Regions from separate parts of the Lysinibacillus sp. NPDC093216 genome, predicted to be linked through region 1. Evidence: riboswitches for the same ligand, from Rfam matches in the RefSeq annotation. Region 1 holds a riboswitch; the other holds the start of a gene.
What was found. A riboswitch is a leader RNA that binds a small molecule or an ion and turns the genes downstream of it on or off. The one in region 1 is predicted to bind cobalamin.
Positions count from the first base shown of each region.

Region 1 (7,558 bases):
AGGTATTATGAAGGATATTAGTTTATGTGTTAAAGAGTTGGATGTCCATTATTACGAATTAGGAAAGAACACTAAACCCACAATAGTCTGTTTACACGGACTTGGAAATAGTGGGGCAGTCTTTTCTGAGTTAGCTGAATACCTAGAAGATGATTTTCATATATTATCTTTTGATAATCCAGGTCACGGAGGCACATCTCCTTTTGTAAATGAAGATGGTTATCTATTTTCAAGTCTTGCAAAATGGTATAACGATGTATTCGAACGAGTCTTAAAAGAACCCTTTTATATTTTGGGCCATTCTTGGGGAGCTGATATAGCTTTACACTATGCTAAAATGTACCCTAAAAAAATTAAAGGGGTTATCTTACTTGATGGTGGCTATACGTTTCCAGATTTCCAAGAAGATATGACCTTTTCTAAAGTATATGATGGGTGGAATGATTATATGGAGCATTCCTCGGTTTTTGACACTTGGGCTGATGTAATCGGGGAGTACCAACAATATACAGACCGATGGAATGAAAAAATTGAACAAATGGTTCAAACACTTTTTAATAAAAGAGAAAAATATGAACTTATTACTTCAAAGTTTACTGTATTATCTATTATTAAAGCATTTTTTAGAGAAAGTTTTACAACAGCTTATCCATACATAAAATCACCATTGATTCTTATCCACGCAACTCTTCCCAAAGAGTTAATAAACGCTAGAAGAACTGGAATCAACAAATTAAAACAGCATATAGAAAATGTCACCATTGTTTCAATGGAAGCAACTGATCATATGGTTCATTGGGATAACCCTAAAAAAGTAGCTAATGAAATTCATAACTGGGTATCTAAATGTTGAGCTACGTGGCGATTGCAAAAAAATATTACACCAATTGAAGTGAACGGAACCTCGGAAATTGGGGACGTTGTGGTCATTTCTTTAATAGTAGCCTCATTTCTAGCTGCATTTTTTAGCCAAAAGGGCAAGTTGAGAATTTTTTCTTTAATTGTTTCCGCCATTCCAGTGCTTTTTCTACTAGGATTGATTTTACTACCGATATTTTATTTGTTAGAGCAATAATCGGATACGTTCTTTGTAAAAAGATGGTGAAGTTATTGCACTTCAACTAACGAATGCTTTAATTATAAGAAGATTGGGGAAAAGATAAAATATTTCCGAAATAAAGGTTATCTATTTGTTGCTTGAACACCAATAAAAATTGTTAAAAAGAGTGGTGATAAAGTGGAGAATGTAAATCAAAATAAGCGTATTCTTTATGCGGTTTTCGAGCATGATATTCAATTGCCAATCCTAGATATTACTCATCCCCTTTTCAACGCAAGTATTGATGAACAGGCGTATCATTTGAGCTGTCTTAAGTCAGCCAAGAGCATTGAATCATTAAAAAAGATGCCTGGCTTTATCCGCAACATCTTTCTGACTACTCCCACAGATAAGCAGTGGGGTTCTTATGTACTTAAGAGAAGCGTTACAAAGCTCTCCACAGATGGTGTTGCCATGTCCTGTGTACAACATCTTTGATTTATCTTCTGTTCCATAAGACTTTCTTATTTACACAACCGATGTTGTACAAGAGACCAGGACTAAGATTCCTGGTCTTATTATGTTAGTCATTACTATAAGGTTATTATTATATTCAGAAAATAAAATTGACGTGAACATTTGAGCATGTTATGTTTAATACAAATTTCATAGCAATCATTACAAGTTTGAGTGAAATAAGCTTTCATTCAATTAAAAGGAAAATGGGTGTAAATCCCATGCTGTCCCGCAGCTGTAAATGAGGAGTTTTGTTTAGATTACCACTGAGTGAATACTTGGGAAGGTGAAGCAAAATCATGATTCATGAGCCAGAATGCCTGCTTGTAAGGAGATTCATTGATGATCTACGAAAGATAGGGAGATGGATAGGGGCTTACTCACAGTAAGTTATTCTGTCCTTATTCTTTTGGAATAAGGTTTTTTTTATGCCTTTTTTCACTCTGTAGATTCTTCATTTAGTGCACCACAAACAAAGATAGGAGACAGAAAATGAGATTGACAAAGTATTTACTTCCTTTCATGCTTGTTATGATGTTCAGTTTACTTACTGGCTGTACAAGCACTGAAAAGGAAGAGACAGCAACGAAACAACAGACTGACGAAAAAATGATAACGATTGGATGGCCATTAGATGTAGGTCCATTAAATCCCCATACATATTTACCAAATCAAATGACAGCACAAGCGATGGTCTATGAATCATTGGTTGAATATAACGATGACGGAACAATTACGCCGAAACTAGCAGAAAGTTGGGACATCTCAAAGGACAAAACTTCTTATGTTTTCCATTTAAGAAAAGATGTCAAGTATTCTGACGGAACGGCTTTTAATGCAGACAATGTGATTCGTAACTTTCATGCAGTTTTAGCAAATCGTGATATGCATTCTTGGATGGGCATGGTTAATCATATTAAAGAGGTTGTGAAAGTGGATGACTTTACAATTCGTTTGCAATTGGATGAACCCTATTATCCTGTCTTAAACGAACTTGCCTTCGTAAGACCTTTCCGTTTTTTAGGTGATAATGGATTCCCTAAAGGTGATGCGACAAAAGATTCAATCAAAGCACCAATTGGGACAGGCCCATGGGTATTAACAGATTACAAAAAGGATGAATATGCTTTATTTAGTCGCAACGAAAACTACTGGGGAGAAAAACCTCTTGTAGAACAAATAAAAGTAAAAATTATCCCTGATTCAGAATCTATCTCGTTAGCATTTGAAAACGAAGAATTAGATTTAATATATGGTCGTGGCATCATTAGTTTAGATAACTATACGTTTTTAAAAGATAGCGGGAAATATAAAACCGCTACGTCTGAACCTTTATCTACGCGTGCGCTACTGTTGAATACACAGTCAGGTCCGTTAGCAGAATTAAAGGTACGTCAAGCGATTCAATATGCAATCAATAAGGAACAGATGGTTGACAGTATTACACATGGTACTGAAAAAGTGGCCAATACACTATTTTGGGATGCTGTGCCTTATGCCAATATTGATTTAGCGCCAATTTTATATAATCCGAAAAAAGCGCAACAATTGCTAGATGAAGCGGGATGGACGCTTCAGAAGGGTGAAAAAATTCGCTCTAAAAACGGACAGCCACTAACATTAGATTTAATCTACATTGCGACAGATGCGATTCAAAAACCTATGGCAGAACTAATGCAAGGTGAACTTGCGAAAATAGGGGTACAATTGAATTTAGAAGGCGCAGATGTGATGGTAGGTCTGCAAAAATTAATGGATGATCAAGTTGATATTAATTTCTGGCGTACAAATGGACCACCAACAGATCCACATAGCTTTGCTAATGAATCAGCTACACCAAACGCTAATGGTGTCTATGAAGCAAAATTAGGCTTACCAAATGCCAAAGAAATCGATAATAGCATTCATCAATTATTAGTAGGTACAGATGAAAAAGAGCGAGTGCAACTTTATACGGATATTTTAACAATGTTCCATGACCAAGCACTATTCTATCCTATATCTTACGAAACAAATAACGTGATTTATCAGCCATATATGAAGGATTTTGCTCCACGTGCATCTGAATATGATATTCCATTTGCACAAATGGATAAAGAAAAATAACTGTAAAAGAGAGAGTATGTCTATCAAAGACAGCTCTCTCTTTATCATAGGATTGATTAGGAAGTGACAGCATGTATGAATCGACATGGATGTTTTGTTTAAAAAGAATTTTGACTTTACCGTTTGTACTATTGGGCGTATCCATCCTGACTTTTGTATTTATTCGTTTCGTTCCAGTAGAACCTGCTGAGGTCATTCTTAGATTGGCAAGAGTTGCACCAACAGCAGAAGCCATTCAAGCATTACGTGAAGAACTTGGAACAGACAAACCTTTTCTTATTCAATATTTACTGTGGATAAAAGGCGTTTTGCATTTAGATTTTGGTACATCTTTTGTTAGTAAATTACCAGTAGCACATGAACTTTTCGCGAAATTACCCGCTACCATTGAATTAGCAGTTGCTGCATTTGTGTTAATTTTAGGATTAAGTATACCATTAGGGATCATAAGTGCATTATATAAGCATTCCATCATCGATAAAATCATTAGACTATTGACTATCATGAGTGTATCGATTCCAACATTTTGGTTAGGTTTTTTACTATTATATATATTTAGCTTGAAATTAGGGATCTTCCCGACAAATGGAAAGGGCACACTAGTACATCTAGTTTTACCTGCACTCGCATTAGCTTTACCAACAATTGGACTGTTCGTCCAGTTTATCCGTACAACCATCATTGAGGAATTACAACAGCATTATGTTCAATATGCACAGCTAAGAGGATTAAAAAACTCTGTGATCCTCGTACGCCATGTTTTGAGAAATGCTATTATCCCGCTATCTACTGTGTTAGGTATGACGCTTGGTAATTTACTAGGTGGTGCAGTAATTGTAGAGCAGGTTTTTAGTTGGCCAGGACTTGGGAGGTATTTAATAGAATCCATTATTAACAGGGATTACCCAGTTGTACAATGCTATGTATTGATTATTGCTGTCATTTATGTGCTTGCAAATTTATGCACAGATGTATTGCATCGTCTATTGGATCCTCATCTGATGATGAAGGACAGGAGAGATTGAAGTGAGCCTATTACATAAAGAACTCAGATTATTTAGTCTAACGATACTGCTAGTCATTGGCTTGTTAGGACTGTTTGCGCCAATTTTAATGCCTCATGACCCTTTAGCAGTCGATATATCAAAGAAATTTTCAGGTCCAACATGGGACTATCCATTAGGTACAGATCATTTAGGAAGATGTGTTTTTTCACGATTGCTTTTAGGTATTCGCTATTCTTTAGGATCAGCGCTCGTCATTCAAATAGTAGCCATTCTTTTAGCGATCTTACTAGGTGCTTTTGTTGCGCTAAAACGAGGCCTGATAGATTTCCTATTTATTCGAATATGTGATATTTTATTAGCTTTTCCTACACTTGTCCTTGCATTTGGACTTTTAGGTTTATTAGGTCCTAGCTTAAAAAATGTGTTGATCGCACTTATTTTTACGCAATTTATTTATTATTCAAGATTGATAAGAAGTTTATTTATTGGAATGAACGAAAAAGATTTTATTCAAGCAGCAAGAATCAGTGGCACTTCTGGAATCAAATTAATCAAACGCCATTATATCCCCAATTTACTGCCACCTATCGTAACAATAGTCGTATTAGATATAGGAAAGGTTATTTTAGAAATTGCAGGCTTTTCCTTTATTGGACTTGGCGTGCAGGCCCCCATCCCTGAATGGGGAATGATGGTGAATGAAGGAAAACAATACATCCGTCAACATCCTGAATTAATGCTTTATCCTGGACTTGCCATCGTCCTTGTTGTGCTATTATTGAATCATTTGGCAAGTAGTTTCAAGAAGCTTGACCAGTAAAGGGGTAATTATGGAGAAAGTTTTAGAAGTGAAAGACTTAACGGTAAAAATCGGTGAGAAAAATATAGTAACCTCTATCAATTTGACAGCCTATAAAGGGCGTGTCTTAGGGATTATAGGGGAAAGTGGTAGTGGCAAGACAATGCTTTGCCGCGCTATCATGCAATCATTACCGGCTTCGGCGCAGATCACACAAGGCCAAATCATCTACCAACAAGAAAATTTATTGAATGTATCAGCTGCTAAATTGAGAGCGTATCGCGGAAGGCATCTGTCTATGATTATGCAAAATCCGTCTACAGCTTTTGATCGTATTCAAACAATCGAAAGTCATTTTCGGGAATCATTAAAAGCTCACTTTGTAATTACTAAAAAAGAAATGAGACAGATTGCCATTGATGCTATGTATAAAGTCAATTTACCCAATCCAGAAAAGCTTTTGCGCTATTATCCTTTCCAATTAAGTGGCGGAATGTTACAGCGAGTGATGATTGCTTTGTCATTGGCGATACAAGCTTCTATATATATTGCAGATGAACCAACGACAGCCCTTGACACAGTCAATCAAAAACAAGTATTAACATTATTTGATCGTATTCGTTCGGAAACAGAGGCTGCTATTATTCTTGTGACACATGATATAGGTGTTATTGCTGAACTAGCTGACGATGTGGCCGTGATGTATCAAGGTGAAATGATTGAGCACACGAATGTCTATGATTTTTTTGATGCGCCTCAGCATCCTTATACAAAGAAACTTTTACAATCAAGAATTATGTTTTAGAGGTGAAAAAATATGACGCTGCTAGAAGTGAACAATATAGAGATGCATTATGCTCACAAACCATTCATGTTCAAACGAGGACAGGAAGCTCCTGTGTTACAAAATGTAACATTTTCACTTCAGGAGGGTGAATGTTTAGGAATCGTCGGTCAAAGTGGTTCAGGCAAAAGTACATTAGGCCGCATTATTTTAGGAATTGAACGACCAACAAAAGGTGAGGTTCTATTTCAAGGAATTAATCTTTATGAAACAACAAGTAAGCACAAAAAAATAATACGTAGAGATTTACAGGCTGTCTTTCAAAATAGCTATCATTCATTTAATCCGAAGCAGACGATTTTTGAGATAGTAGAAGAACCTCTCCTAAATTTCGAACGTTTCAGCAAAACAGAGAGACAACATAAAGTAATGGAATTACTAGACTGCGTGGAGTTAGATAGAACAATCGCTCAAAAATATCCTGCGCAACTTAGTGGTGGGCAACAGCAACGTGTCAACATTGCAAGAGCTCTTGCTTTAAATCCGAAATTGATTGTATTGGATGAAGCCATTAGTAGTCTTGATATGATTTTGCAGCAGCATATTATACAATTACTACAAACTCTTCAAAAAGACATGCAACTTGCTTACATTTTCATTTCTCATGACTTACAAGCAACACGTTTTATGTCAGACCGAATCGTCGTGATGCAGCACGGTCAGCTAGTTGAGGAGATTGGGAAAGATGGTGCATTCAAGCACCCTGCATCTCTAGAACTATATAATGCTATTTTGCCATCGCATCCTCGAGAAAGAACGATAAAAAAATAAAAGTATTCATTTGTTATAATAAGGAAAAATCTTGCAAAATCACTGAAGATAATGGAGGTATAGGATGAAGAAAGGTCAAATTCGAGCAATTGCTATTTGTGTATTTAGGAAAGGCGATTCAATACTTGTCTCTGAAGGCTTCGATGAAGTAAAGGGAGATCATTACTATCGGCCAATTGGCGGAGGAATTGAATATGGGGAGACAAGTTCTCATGCAATAAAGAGAGAAGTACTTGAAGAAATCGAGGCAAATATAAAGAACTTAAACTATTTAGGTACAATTGAAAACATATTTACATATAACGGTGACCTTGGACACGAAGTAGTTTTTGTATATGATGCTGAATTTGTCGAAAAGTCCTTTTATGAAAAACCTTCTTTTTTCGGACAAGAAGATAATGGCGCAATCTTTAAATTGCTTTGGAAGCCAATTAGCGATTTTACAGATAATAAATTAAAATTAGTTCCAGACGGAT
Region 1 is NZ_JBNNVB010000016.1:1,706-9,263, forward strand. Features, by position in the region: gene ACQKOG_RS16840 (alpha/beta fold hydrolase) at 8-853, shown strand; gene ACQKOG_RS16845 (hypothetical protein) at 1,238-1,537, shown strand; cobalamin riboswitch at 1,705-1,897, shown strand; gene nikA (nickel ABC transporter substrate-binding protein) at 2,048-3,661, shown strand; gene nikB (nickel ABC transporter permease) at 3,733-4,686, shown strand; gene ACQKOG_RS16860 (ABC transporter permease subunit) at 4,688-5,488, shown strand; gene ACQKOG_RS16865 (ABC transporter ATP-binding protein) at 5,499-6,272, shown strand; gene ACQKOG_RS16870 (ABC transporter ATP-binding protein) at 6,285-7,082, shown strand; gene ACQKOG_RS16875 (NUDIX hydrolase) at 7,147-7,558, shown strand, end outside.

Region 2 (7,558 bases), on a different contig from region 1:
GCCATTCTTTTGGTACGCCTTTCTATCCAAGCGTTACGTTCTATGAGGCAATAGGAAGCGCCAACTTGGAGTGGAAATTAATATCTTTGTTCATTGAAATACATTTGCGACAAGATGAGGTAGGGGAAATGCTCCCTTACCTTTTTTTTATTTTAACTTCTTTTAGCCGATTCTGGACGCAATTATGCAGAGGCATAATGGGTAAATGTTCTCGAGAAATATTACAAAAACATTACAAAACAGAAATTGGGTCTAATGGTAAAGCAGTTAAAAACGTTGTTATGTAGAATAAAATGTAGTTTTGTAGAATTTAATAGAATTTACGTGAATATTACAAGAATGTTGCGAGTTTTACTAAACGATTAAAAAGCCGTGAAATAGTATAAAAGTTATGCTAATAATGCTAAACTTTAAAAGGCTAATAAATATATAAGAGAAAATAAAAGAAATCGTTCCAGTGATTACATTAAAATACGAAGAGCGAAATTGACTAGTGAAGGGGAAGAATAACGTGGGTAAACGCAATAAATGGCGTAAGTCGATGGTGCTAGCATTAGCACTAGCTGGCGGCTTATTATTTAATACAGTTCAACCAACCGTAGTGCACGCAGAAGAAACATCTCAACAAATGATTGATAAGAAAGCTAAAATAGATACAGAGGTTAAAAAGCTACAAGAAGAATTAACTAATTTACAAAAAGAGATCGATGAAAAAGTAAAAGTATTTAACAAAGTACAAGCAGATATTAAAGAAGTTGATGCAAATATTGTAGATACTAAAAAACGTATTGAGCAACGTTCAACAATTTTAAGTGAACGTATGGCTGCATACCAAGCTCAAGATAACACTGTAGGTATATATTTAAGTGCTGTTCTTGAATCGAAAAGCTTTGCAGATTTAATGGACCGTGTCGTAGCGGTAAAAACATTAATGGATGCTGACCAAGAATTAGTAGATCAACAAGAAGCGGATAAGGCTAATTTAGAGAAACAAAAAACAACATTAGATGAAAAACAAAAAGAGCTTCAAAAACAATTCCAAGAGCTTCAACAAAAGGAAAGCGAAATGGAAGTAAAAAAAGCTGAGAATGAAGCGAAATCTCTAGCTTTAAAGGCACAAATTGCAACGAAACAAGAAGAAGAACGTTTAGAAGCAGAACGTAAAGCAGCAGAGGAAGAAGCAGCTCGTTTACGTGCACTTCAAGCAGCTACTCCAGTAGTACAAGCAACAAATAACGACGTTAACAATAATACTAGTAACAATAATAATAGTAACAGTAATACTAGCAACACTAACAATAGTGGCAAAGCGAACAATGAAAAATCACTACAAAAAGTCGTTGTTGGTTCTGGTTCAGGTACTGCATCTTCAGGTGATGCAATTTCAACTGCAAAGCAATTCTTAGGCCGTAGCTATGTTTGGGGCGGCAGTAACCCATCAACAGGATTTGACTGTTCAGGTCTTGTGCAATGGTCTTACAAACAAGCAGGCGTATCTTTACCACGTACAGCATCACAACAATATTTAGCAACACAACGTATTTCAGCAAGTGAAGCACGTGTAGGTGACCTAGTATTCTTCAGCTATGGTTCAGGCATAGCGCATGTAGGTATTTACTTAGGAAATAACACGATGATCGATGCTCAAAATAAAGGTGTTGTCATTGAATCACTTGATTGGTGGAATCAATATTTAGTAGGCTTCGGTCGTATTCAATAAGCCCTACTATTATATAGACGATTTAAATAGCGAAAAGGTCATCTTTGTAAAAAAAATTACAAAGATGACCTTTTTTAATATTTGACGGTATTCAAGATTTTGCGAGTAAACCTATCATCCCTGATATAGTGATCCATTAATTTAGGCTCGACTAGTCGATGAATAATGAGTAAAATAACATCTAGGATGAATTTATTTACATAAGTAGATATATTTACTACCATATTACCAGTTACTAAAATGAAAATAGAGCCGATGTAAGGTATAGCATCAATTATCCATATAATGATTGCCATCGTTATAGCGTATTTCGCTTGGATTCATAGAAGGCTAATTCCGATTATAAAGCTAACATGTAAAATGTGTCTTTTATAGCCGAAAGAAATGTTTCCTTGCATATTGATACTCATTTCTGATAATTTTGAAATATAATAATTGGGACCTTACTTTGAAATTAAAAGTGTTTGTGACTTTAGTTTCGTAGTAGTAAAGTAACGAATGATAGAAATTAATACAATACTTACAAGTTTACCATTTTTACGTTCTGAAACAATAAAGGTAGGGATGAATCATGGAAAAAGAGATTTTGCAACTTTTTAGTAATTTAACAGAGCGTGACCTTGATATTCAATACAAATCATACGAAGAATTAATGAAAATTATGCAAGAACCAGTTGATTGGACATATTCAGTTTGGGAACAACTTGTTCAAGCTCTTACATACAAAAATGGACATGTACGTGCAAGTGCTGCACAATTTTTATGCGCATTGGCAGCAAAAAGTGATCCCGAAGAAAGAGTATTAGAGGACTTCTTAAAGATTTGGGCAGTAACGTATGATGAAAAAACAGAAACTTCGAGGCATACTTTGCAGGCGATTTGGAGAATAGGTTTAGCAGGGCAGGTACAAAGAGATTTAGTCGTGTCATATTTGGCGAAAAGATTTCAAATATGCTTAGACGAAAAGCACCCGACATTGATACGCTATGATATTATTGTATCTTTTAAAAAGCTATTCGATGCAACGAATGACCCAAAACTACTAGAGATTGCTCGACGTTTAATTGAAGAAGAAGAAGATGTTAAATGCAAAAAGAAATATAAGAATGCCATCCGTTAAAAGATGTAAAATAGCTGTTTTTTTGCGCATGCTTTCGTTGAGAGATAGCTTTTATAACATCAATCTATGAAATATAACAAATACCTGCACGAGCATGTGAAATGCCCGTGGGGTAACGAATACACCCGCGTGCATAAGGTGATACCTGCATGATCTTTATCCATCGTATTTGTTTATTCTAATTCCACAGCTATTTTTTCCTATTAATCTATGTTAAACTGCTAAACAAGTGAATAATTCTTGCAGAATAAGGGTGCTAAACTATAGCATAATCGGGAATTCGGTGAAAAACCGAAGCTGTTTCCGCAACTGTAAGTACAGGAATCATAAAGATATACCACTGTCGAATTATCTGATGGGAAGGTTTTTATGACTCACAACATGATTGAATGTAGTGAACTGTACAAGCCAGGAGACCGACCTTTGTTTGAACGTATGATAACTCTTCGGAAGCTAGGAGAATATGCGGCAATTACATAGGCTATGTTGTGTCTATACGACACTATTATGTTATTTTCGTTGTTTCCTTAGGAGTGGGAACAACGTTTTTTTTATGTACACTTATCTTTCACCTGCTGGAATCCTAAGAAGGTGTGAATAAAGTAAGAATTTTTCACGAAGGAAAGCGGGGACTTAGATTTGAAAAAAGATGCACGTTATTCTTGTTATCCATTTATGCGTGAAAAGGCATCAACGGTAGATTTTGAAATTCGAACAGATAGCCTTACAACACATATTGGCGTCGCTTTGGTGGCGGTAAAAAAGGAAACGGTAGAGGTAGTAGTAGATGATTTACTAGCCATTTTACCAATGGCTTACCATGTAAATGGCTCAGTACGAGGTAAATTGGCGGTAACTGAAGATAATTTGACTTGGCTAAGTAATCGCTATGATTTCTATGTTAGTCATGTTAAGGATGAAATACAAAACTTTGTATTACCTCAAGGGACAGAGGCTGCTACTGCATTACATTTATGCCGTAGTGAGGCGAAAAAATCATATCGCGTTTTGCACAAAGTATCTGAAGAACGGGAAGTACCTGCTATTCTCTTTGATTATTTAGGATTACTAGCCAATGTCTTTTTTGTAATGGTTGTCTTTATGAATCAGCAGGCTGGTATTGCTGAAATACCGTTTATTAGTAAGTCATACCCGATGAAAAAGAAAAAGGAGAATCAATGAAATGAAGAAAATGTTTAAGCTACAATGGCTTTCTGTGTTAATGTTAGCACTCGTTTTAGTTGGCTGTGGCGCGAAAGAGGATATTAATAAAGAGACTATTTCTAAGGAAGATCAACAAGTTGAGAAAACTAGATATAAAGTTAAGGATGACCGTGGCGTAGAAGTAGAGTTTGCTGCCGCACCTAAAACTATTGTTTCATTGCAACCAAGTAATACAGAAATTTTATTTGCTCTAGGTGTGGGGGATAAAATCGTTGGTGCAACTGAATATGATACGTATCCGGAAGAAGCGCAAAAAATTGAACGTGTTTCTGATTCTGTAAAATTCAATAGTGAGCGTAATTTAGCGTTAAAGCCAGATGTCGTTATTGCCTATACAACTGGAGGCGATGAAGAAAATTTAAATGCCTTAAAAGGTCTCGAAGATGCAGGTATTAAAGTGTTTGCCATTCAATCGGCTAAAACATTTGATGATGTGTACGGGGATATCCAACAAATCGCAACAGTTATGGGAATCAAAGATAAAGGCGACAAGTTAAATGATGATATTAAAGGTAAAATTGCAGAAGTCCAAGCAAAAGTTAAAGATGTGAAAGAACCAAAAAATATCTATTTAGAAATTAGTCCGAAGCCAGACATATATACACCTGGTTCTGGTACATTCCAACAAGAGATTTTAGATGCTGCAAATGTTAAGAACGTTTTTGCTGACCTCAAAAGTTGGGCAAAGGTATCTGAGGAAGATATTATTGCAAAAAATCCAGATGTCATTTTAACAACCGTAAACTATGGGGAAAACCCAACGGCAGAAATCCTCTCTCGTGATGGATGGAATTCAATCACTGCCATTCAAAATAAAGCGGTGTATTCTATAGACACTGATATTTCAAACCGTCCGGGTCCGCGTATTGGCGAAGCTGTTGAGTTAATAGCAAAAGCAGTTTACCCTGAGTTATTTAAATAGTATTTTGGAGCTGTCCTTTATCAAGGGCAGCTTTTTTGATGGATAATAGTGAAATGTCAGGGTAAAAACCCGTTTCTCTTCGGTGAAGAAGTGTCGGTTGGAGTGGATAACTGATCCGCTTTGAAGAGAAAGTGATCGGTTGGAGTGGATAACTGATCCGCTTTGAAGAGAAAGTGATCGGTTGGAGTGGATAACTGATCCACTTTGAAGCAGAAGTGATCGGTTAGAGTGGATAACTACTCCGCTTTGATGAAGAAGTGATCAGTTGGAGTGGATAACTGCTCCGCTATGAAGCAGAAGTGATCGGTTGGAGTGGATAACTGCTCCGCTATGATGAAGAAGTGATCAGGTAGAGTGGATAACTGCTCTGCTTTGAAGAGAAAGTGATCGGTTAGAGTGGATAACTGCTCCGCTATGAAGCAGAAGTGATCGGTTGGAGTGGATAACTGATCCGCTTTGATGAAGAAGTGATCAGGTAAAGTGGATAACTGCTCTGCTTTGAAGAGAAAGTGATCGGTTAGAGTGGATAACTGCTCCGCTATGAAGCAGAAGTGATCGGTTAGAGTGGATAACTGCTCCGCTATGAAGCAGAAGTGATCGGTTAGAGTGGATAACTGCTCCGCTTTGATGAAGAAGTGATCAGGTAAAGTGGATAACTGCTCTGCTTTGATGAAAAAGTGATCAGGTAAGGTGGATAACTGCTCTGCTTTGATGAAAAAGTGATCGGTTAGAGTGGATAACTGCTCCGCTTTGATGAAAAAGTGATCAGGTAATACGGCCATCTCCCCGCTTCAATAAAGATTCGCTGAAATCCCCCCCTCAGCGTTCAAAGTAGCGTATGACATTCCCTAGTGCGAAAATTGGTATTATATCGAATTGTTCTATAATATAGAGGTAAGCATGCTTGCTAACAGAGAGAGGTGCAGTGAATGAAACAGTTTGATATGAAGATTGTTCCGTTTGAAGCAGTTTATAATTTTCGTGATATGGGTGGTTATAAGTCGAGAGATGGGCGTACTGTTAAGAATGGTTTGATTTATCGTTCAGCAGCACTTGGTAAAATGACGAAAACAGATAAGGAGCTATTTAAAACGCTAGGTGTGAAAACAATTTTTGATTATCGAGACAACCATGAGGCTCAAAATAATCCTAATCCGGTATTTCCGTATGCCAAGTATATTCAAATACCAGCAAAGGGAAATCATGCTTTTGAGATGCCTACAAACACTGGTGGAAAAGATTTTTATAAGGTTGTAAGCCTAGAGATGTTCCGAGAATTTTATGCACAAATGCCTTTTAATAATGACTCGTTTAAAAAGTTAATAGCAACGATTCAACAACCTGAAAATTTAGGGCTTGTTCACCATTGTGCGGTTGGGAAGGATCGAACAGGTATTGGCAGCGCACTTATTTTACTGGCGTTAGATGTACCTGAGGAAACGATCATGGAGGACTATTTAGATACAAATGTACATCTACGTCCCTTAGTAGAACGAATGGCTCAGACAATTCAGCAAGATTATAGCGATCGAGAATTACAGCAATTTTACGCCTTAATGTCTGCCCGTGAGGACTATTTACAAGCGGCATTTGATGCAATGGATAACCGATATGGTTCTAAGACTGCTTTTTTAGAGCAAGAGTTTGGTTTAACAACAGAAAAACGTAAGCAATTGCATGACCATTGCTTACTATGATAAGAAACCCTTTCGCATAAAATTGTGAGAGGGATTTTTTACGTATTATACTACCTTTACAATGTTTCGTTATAAATACTCTTTACACCCTAAAAATCTATGATAAGATACTATATATTTTTATCCCGCTGTAACGGGCAGTCATTTAACTGTACCGAAAGCGAAGTGTCAGGTACAAAACTCTCATCTCAAAATCGGTAGTTGGGAGATTAACTGCCCGTAAAATTCTTATGAAGCGTATAGGAGAAGTTGAAATTGTCAGACACAGTAAGAGAAAGTGATATAAAAGAGACAAATAAGTTAAGCTTGTTCCATTTAACGTGGCCGATATTTTTAGAAGTATTTTTATTTATGTTAATGGGACTAGCAGATACTTTTATGCTTAGTGCTTTATCAGATAATGCAGTATCAGGGGTTGGTGCAGCCAATCAGTATATTCATATTGCAATTTTAATACTTGAGGTAGTTGGTAATGGTGCTTCCATTGTTGTATCTCAATACTTAGGTTCAAGGCGCTTTTTTGAAGCTGCGAAAATTTCTGCTTTAGCAGTAACGATGAATTTGGTCGTTGGACTAATGATGAGTGTCTTATTTTTCTTCTTTTCGAGTCATTTAATGACCATGATGAACTTGCAGGGAGAAGTGCTTAAATATGCCCAAAGCTATTTGGCAATCATAGGAAGCTTTATTTTTTTACAGGCAATTATAAATGCGTTAGCAGCGATTATCCGTGTACATGGATGGACAAAGCAAACGATGTATGTATCACTAGGTATGAATGTGCTACACGTTGTATTAAACTACGGTTTAATCTTTGGTAACTTAGGATTACCGGAGTTAGGTGTAAAAGGAGCGGCTATTTCCTCAGTTGTAAG
Region 2 is NZ_JBNNVB010000003.1:110,393-117,950, reverse strand. Features, by position in the region: gene ACQKOG_RS05210 (ABC1 kinase family protein) at 1-54, shown strand, start outside; gene ACQKOG_RS05205 (NlpC/P60 family protein) at 512-1,720, shown strand; gene ACQKOG_RS05200 (hypothetical protein) at 2,292-2,840, shown strand; cobalamin riboswitch at 3,074-3,279, shown strand; gene ACQKOG_RS05195 (hypothetical protein) at 3,480-4,022, shown strand; gene ACQKOG_RS05190 (ABC transporter substrate-binding protein) at 4,024-4,986, shown strand; gene ACQKOG_RS05185 (hypothetical protein) at 5,223-5,768, opposite strand; gene ACQKOG_RS05180 (tyrosine-protein phosphatase) at 5,916-6,683, shown strand; gene ACQKOG_RS05175 (MATE family efflux transporter) at 6,939-7,558, shown strand, end outside.
Region 2: another riboswitch for cobalamin. It lies ahead of ACQKOG_RS05195 (hypothetical protein); the one in region 1 lies ahead of nikA (nickel ABC transporter substrate-binding protein).